2 linked regions of the Flavivirga spongiicola genome follow. The protein of the gene in region 2 binds, or shares a complex with, the protein of the main gene of each other region. Links are inferred from orthologs where the notes say so. Each region holds a gene or a part of one and is shown on either strand. Other genes may lie near its edges.

Region 1 (3,327 bases), 3.5 Mb from region 2 along the record:
AATAAAAGTTACGACAAAATACCTATGGTTTTTCGATAAGTTACATTATATAGACGATTATTAAATTACTGTTGTGTGTACCTTTATAGTATAATTAATTAATCCCCTAAAGAAATGATTAATAGAGTAGAAAAACTAAGTCTTTTGTCCGAAATGATTGCATTTGCAAAGTATGATAAAGACATAAAAAATATAGAATATAATTTTCTATTAGGTGTTGCGAAACAACTCGATATAGCACGAGAAGATTTTGAATATTTAATAGACCATCCTGTTACTTATACGCATTTAAAATCTCATAGTGAGCGTATTGTTCAGTTTCATAGATTGGTATTATTAATGAATATTGACCAAGAAAATGAAGGCAACCCTTCCGGTGCGATAAAATTATATAACTTTGGTTTACGTATGGGACTAAGCCATGAGTCCATTACTAAGGTACTTTATTTAATGGAAAGTTTTCCAAATAAAATTGTACCACCTGATGTGTTGATTGATATTTTTAAAACACAGTATAATTAATAATAATCTGCTAAGTTCTTATTATAAAATGTGTTTTATTTGAGGCCCTCCTTGTGGGGGTATGGAAAAGCTAAAAGTTTAAACTTTTAGCTTTTCTAGTTTATCTTGATAACCTTTAATTTCGTCACGTAATTTTGCGGCAATAATAAAATCTAAGGCTTTAGCAGCTTCTTCCATTAATTTACGCTTTTCTCGGATTTTCTTTTCTAATTCTGGTTTCGTTAAATACTCGCTTTCTGGTTCTGCAGCCTTTAATGCCTCCAACTCATAGCTGTATGTACTTACTGAATTCTTTGACAAAGCATTATCTAAACTTTTATTGAGTGCTTTGGGGGTCACATTATGTTTTGTATTGTAAGCAATTTGTTTTTCACGTCTGTAATTAGTTTCATCAATAGTCTTTTGCATACTATTAGTAATTTTGTCTGCATACATGATGGCTTTTCCATTCAAATTCCTTGCGGCTCTACCTACAGTTTGTGTCAATGAACGCGTTGACCGTAAAAAACCTTCTTTATCTGCATCTAAAATAGCAACAAGAGATACTTCGGGTAAATCCAAACCTTCTCGTAAAAGGTTCACACCGACTAACACATCAAATAGCCCTTTGCGCAAATCTTGCATAATTTCAACACGCTCTAAAGTATCTACATCGCTATGAATATATCGGCAGCGTACCTGTATTCTGTCTAAATATTTCGTTAGCTCTTCTGCCATTCGTTTTGTAAGCGTCGTCACTAATATGCGCTCATCTTTCTCAATTCTTTGTTGTATTTCTTCTATTAAATCATCGATTTGATTTAAACTTGGTCGTACCTCAATAATAGGATCTAATAACCCTGTCGGACGAATAACTTGTTCTATATAAATACCATCTGTTTTTTGAAGTTCATAATCTGCAGGCGTAGCACTTACATAAATAACTTGATTTTGAATGGCTTCAAATTCTTCAAATTTTAATGGACGATTATCCATAGCCGCAGGCAGTCTAAAACCGTATTCAACCAGATTTTCTTTTCTGCTTCTATCACCACCATACATAGCATGTACTTGAGAAATAGTAACATGGCTCTCATCAACAACCATTAAATAATCATCTGGAAAATAATCTAATAAACAGAAGGGGCGCGTACCGGGTAACCTACCGTCAAGATAACGTGAATAGTTTTCTATACCCGAGCAATAACCCAATTCACGTATCATTTCTAAATCGAACTCTGTACGTTCTTTAAGTCGTTTGGCTTCTAAATGTTTACCAATTTCTTTAAAATAATCATGTTGTTTTACCAAATCATCTTGAATATTTTTAATAGCACCTTGAAGCACTTCAGGTGAGGTGACAAACATATTTGCAGGATAAATGGTAAGCTGATCATATTTTTCTATAACCTCGTTGGTCTGAATGTTAAAAGATTCGATATCTTCAATTTCATCGCCAAAAAAATGAATCCTAAAGGCATCATCGGCATAACTAGGAAAGATGTCAACGGTATCGCCTTTTATTCTAAAGTTTCCATGTTTAAAATCAGCTTCTGTTCTAGAATATAAACTTTGCACTAATTGATGTAATAATTTCGTTCTGGAAATAACCTGATCACGTTTTATGGCCACCACATTTTTTTGAAACTCAATGGGGTTTCCAATACCATAAATACATGAAACCGATGCAATCACCAGAACATCGCGACGACCAGAAAGTAAGGAAGATGTGGCACTTAAACGCATCTTCTCAATTTCTTCATTAATGGATAAATCTTTTTCTATGTAAACACCAGAAACAGGAATATAAGCTTCTGGTTGGTAGTAATCATAATATGAAACAAAATACTCCACAGCATTATCTGGAAAAAACTGTTTAAACTCTGAGTATAATTGGGCTGCCAGTGTTTTATTATGTGCTAAAACTAAGGTTGGACGTTGCACTTCCTTTATAACATTAGCAACAGTAAAGGTTTTTCCAGAACCTGTTACACCAAGTAATGTTTGATATTTTTCATTAGAAGTAATACCATCAACCAGTTGTTTTATGGCTTGTGGTTGATCTCCTGTAGGGCTAAATTCAGATTCAATTTTAAATTGCATGTTGCAAAATTAAGCAAAATAAGTAAGCTATCGCTTTAAAGTAAAATGACCTGAAAACTCTCTACCGTCTTGTAGAAAAACTTTAAACCAATAATCATCAGTTGGCAATAGCGTACCATTAAAAGTACCATCCCAACCATCAGATTGCACGGTAAGTTGTTTTAATAATTTTCCATACCTATCGTAAATTAAAACAGTACTATTTGGTTGAAATGTGGCATTTATGCCTTTAATTTTCCAATGATCATTAATAGTATCGCCATTGGGTGTGAAAAATTTTGAATGGCCAATAACAGAAATATCTAAAGTTGAGATACCACAAATAGCATCACGAACATAGATCGTGTAAAAGCCTGCTTTTACATTATTGAAGGAAGGATCCTCTTGATAAACTGTAAAAGGAGCGTCTTCTCCTCTTAGAGCATATTCATAATCACCAAGTCCGAGGTTGGTAGGATCGATAATAACCGAGTTGTTTTCGGATAGGTCTGTAATGGTAACGTCATCTTGAGTAATGGTTGCTTTTTCTGAAGCTTTCACATCTACATGCAAGGTTCTGGAGCAACCCGTGCCATCAGTTTTAGTTAAGGTGATTGAGTACCTTCCAGGGGTTGATACTGTTAATGTAGAATTATTAGAAAGTATAGAACCATCTTCATAAGCCCACTCATAAATAAACGGTTCGTTAATATTAGTCTCAATAGGGTCTAACATGACGGTAAA
Region 2 (3,378 bases):
CCTTAAAGCGACAACTTTGCCAGGCGTATTTCCTTTTAAAACAGCAACAACACCAGTATGGGCCACACCCGTTTGTACTTCTAATCCTAATGATTTTAGATGTTTAGCAATGGTTTCTGCGGTTTTAAATTCTCTGTTTGAAAGTTCAGGGTTTTGGTGAAAATGACGACGCCATTCAATAACTTTACTTTCAATATCTATAAACTGTTGCTCTAAACTATTTTGTCCATGGGAAATAGATATTCCAAAGAAAATAACTACTAAAAAAAAGAATCTCATAAAATTTATTTAGCTTTTGAAGCTTAAAGATATTCAAAAAGAATAAGCAAGTGATAATTGTTTATAATTATTAATAATTCCCCTTAATTAAAAGCGCAACAATGGTTATTTTCACATCTTAAAATGAAAATGAATTGGAAAAGTATTTAAGTCAGTTAAACGAGGCGCAATTAGAACCCACTATTCAAATTGACGGTCCTATGATTGTCATTGCAGGTGCGGGATCAGGAAAAACACGTGTGCTTACGTATCGTATAGCTTATATGATGAGTAAAGGTATTGACGCTTTTAATATCTTGTCGTTAACCTTTACGAATAAAGCAGCTCGCGAAATGAAAGAGCGTATTGCTACCATTGTTGGAGCTAGTGAAGCCAAGAATTTATGGATGGGTACTTTTCACTCTGTATTTGCTAAGATTTTAAGAATAGAAGCGGATAGGCTAGGGTATCCAAGTAATTTTACTATTTATGATACTCAAGATTCTGATAGGTTGATAGCATCTATTATTAAAGAACTGAATCTTGATAAAGATATTTATAAATACAAGCAAGTGCGTTCTAGAATTTCATCCTATAAGAATAGTTTGGTTACGGTGCGTGCTTATTTTCAAAACCCCGAGCTAAAAGAAGCTGATGCCATGGCAAGACGTCCTAGAATGGGTGATATCTATAAAGAATATGTAGATCGTTGCTTTAAGGCTGGCGCTATGGATTTTGATGATTTACTACTTAAAACCAATGAGTTACTAACACGGTTCCCAGAGGTTTTAGCGAAATACCAAAATCGTTTTAAATATATTTTGGTTGATGAGTATCAAGATACCAACCATTCTCAATATTTAATTGTGAGAGCGTTGTCTGATAAATTTCAAAATATTTGTGTAGTGGGTGATGATGCACAGAGTATTTATGCATTCCGTGGTGCTAATATTAATAATATTTTAAATTTTCAGAAGGATTATGACGATGTGAAGGTCTTTAGACTAGAGCAAAATTATCGTTCTACAAAAAATATTGTAAATGCGGCGAATTCTATTATTGATAAAAACCAAACAAAACTTGATAAAATAGTTTGGACGGCCAATGATGAAGGCGCTAAAATAATAGTAAACCGTTCGTTAACAGATGGTGATGAAGGGCGTTATGTAGCGAGTACCATTTTTGAAAACAAGATGCAAAATCAGTTAAAAAACAGTGATTTTGCGATTTTATATAGAACGAATGCACAATCGCGCTCCATTGAAGATGCGTTGCGCAAGCGTGATATTCCTTATAGAATTTATGGTGGTTTATCGTTTTATCAACGTAAAGAGATAAAAGATGTTTTGTCTTATTTGCGGTTGATTATTAACCCTGCTGATGAAGAGGCTTTAAAGCGAGTTATTAATTTCCCGCCTCGAGGTATTGGTCAGACAACGGTTGACAAATTGATCGTTTCTGCCAATGGTTATAATCGTACCATATTTGAGGTGATGAAAAACATTGATAAAGCAGATGTTAAAATTAACTCAGGTACCAGGACTAAACTTCAGGACTTTGTAACTTTAATAGAAAGCTTTCAAGTATTAAACCAAACTGCTGATGTCTTTGAGTTAGCTGAGCATGTGACGAGAACGAGCGGACTTATAAAAGAATTCAATAAAGACGGAACACCAGAAGGTGTCACCCGAATGGAAAATATTGAAGAGCTCTTAAATGGTATGAAGGATTTTGTGGAAGGGCAAAAAGAGATTGCAGATACCACGGGGTCTTTGGCAGAATTTCTGGAAGATGTGGCCTTAGCTACCGATTTAGATGCTGATAAAGGTGATACAGACCATGTAGCGCTCATGACCATACATTTAGCAAAAGGGTTGGAATTCCCTTATGTATATATTGTTGGACTGGAAGAAGATTTGTTTCCTAGTGCCATGAGTATGAATACCCGCAGTGAATTGGAGGAGGAGCGACGCTTGTTTTATGTCGCATTAACACGAGCTGAAAAGCAAGCCTATTTAACCTATGCATTGTCAAGGTATCGTTGGGGTAAATTAGTTGATTCTGATCCCAGTCGTTTTATTGAAGAAATCGACGAGCAATATTTAGAAGTTATGACGCCTATTGAAGAACGTCGTTTTAATCCGATGTTGGATGCTGATATTTTTGGAGATGTTGAGCCTAATAAGATTAGGTATAAGCCAGCTAAACAGCCTGTACTAAAAAAAGGGGGTACAGCAAAGAAATCTCCTGAAAAGTTTCAAGTAACAACACCTAAAAACTTAAAACCCGTTGCTAATACTAATGGGAACACTAATTTATTTGATAGTAAACTAGTCGTTGGAAATATTGTTAAACATATTCGTTTTGGGACAGGAGAAGTTTTAAAAATAGAAGGCACCGGAGCAGATATTAAAGCTGAAATTAATTTTCAGCATGGCGGTGTTAAAAAGTTGCTGTTACGTTTTGCTAAGTTGGAGGTTGTGGGGTGATGGTTTTTAAAGAATTTTATATATAGCTAAATCAATATAAAATAACATGAATCTTCAGAGTAAAAAACCGAATTTTTTCGTTAAAAATACTCGCCGTAACTAGGCTATGTCTACGTTTTTTGCCTTGAACTTCAATTTTTTATTTCTAAATATTTTATGCCATTTTATATCGACTTAGCTATAGTTGAAGGTCATTTTTATTCTATTAATGTCTGGTATAAGACATAAGACCGCTTTGCTATTAGACCCAAGAATAAAGACTTGATTATAACTAACTGATAAACAAATATCATTTTCTATAAATCAGAATTATTCAGGCAGGCTTAATTATTATTAAAAGCAAAGTATTTAGATTAGTAGAATTTATTTATTTCTATTGTGCCTCATTAGGGCACATTTTTAGCTACAGTTGCGTCTACCACTTTGTCCAGTCAGAACTTGGTCTTTTAAATGGTTCTGATAAAAATTTATTCACGATAGTATTGAATAACTCCGGGTTTGAAGCAGGTGTGAAATGTGTTTCTCCAGGCATTATGCATAATTGAGCCTTTGGGATATTATTATAAATTTCTAAACTATGTTTGTTTCTAATGATGTCTTCATCACCAGCTATTATTAGCACTTTGGCCTT

Evidence for each region.
Region 1: the proteins of Q4Q47_RS15645 (region 2) and uvrB are in contact, whole or in part, in a crystal structure (PDB 7EGT), measured with the Thermus thermophilus proteins. The link is inferred for Flavivirga spongiicola from one-to-one orthologs. Residues at the interface, in WP_096412145.1 of Thermus thermophilus: His654, Arg656, Phe657, Gln666, Asp668, Glu669, Lys680, Arg681, Leu682, Ser683, Lys685, Tyr686, Ala687; in WP_096411307.1 of Thermus thermophilus: Glu23, Leu25, Arg26, Asp27, Gly28, Glu29, Arg30, Phe31, Arg55, Glu326, Asp327, Phe328, Glu379, Ser382, Gln383, His398, Gly400, Arg401.

The regions. Positions count from the first base shown.
Region 1 is NZ_JAUOEO010000001.1:426,683-430,009, reverse strand. The notes cover bases 103-3,091. They hold uvrB (excinuclease ABC subunit UvrB), read right to left. Parts: upstream 2,605-3,091; coding sequence 601-2,604; downstream 103-600. Other genes in these bases: Q4Q47_RS01495 (T9SS type B sorting domain-containing protein), read right to left, coding at 2,632-3,091; Q4Q47_RS01505 (TerB family tellurite resistance protein), read left to right, coding at 115-522. In the rest of the region: more of Q4Q47_RS01495, read right to left, coding at 3,092-3,327. UniProt on the Escherichia coli protein: The UvrABC repair system catalyzes the recognition and processing of DNA lesions. A damage recognition complex composed of 2 UvrA and 2 UvrB subunits scans DNA for abnormalities.
Region 2 is NZ_JAUOEO010000001.1:3,939,107-3,942,484, forward strand. Bases 41-3,080 are described here. They hold Q4Q47_RS15645 (ATP-dependent helicase), read left to right. Parts: upstream 41-413; coding sequence 414-2,747; downstream 2,748-3,080. Other genes in these bases: Q4Q47_RS15640 (amidohydrolase), read right to left, coding at 41-279. Outside these bases: more of Q4Q47_RS15640, read right to left, coding at 1-40; Q4Q47_RS15650 (alpha/beta fold hydrolase), read right to left, coding at 3,163-3,378. UniProt on the Escherichia coli protein: A helicase with DNA-dependent ATPase activity. Unwinds DNA duplexes with 3'-5' polarity. Translocates on single-stranded DNA with 3'-5' polarity. Initiates unwinding more efficiently from a nicked substrate than double-stranded DNA.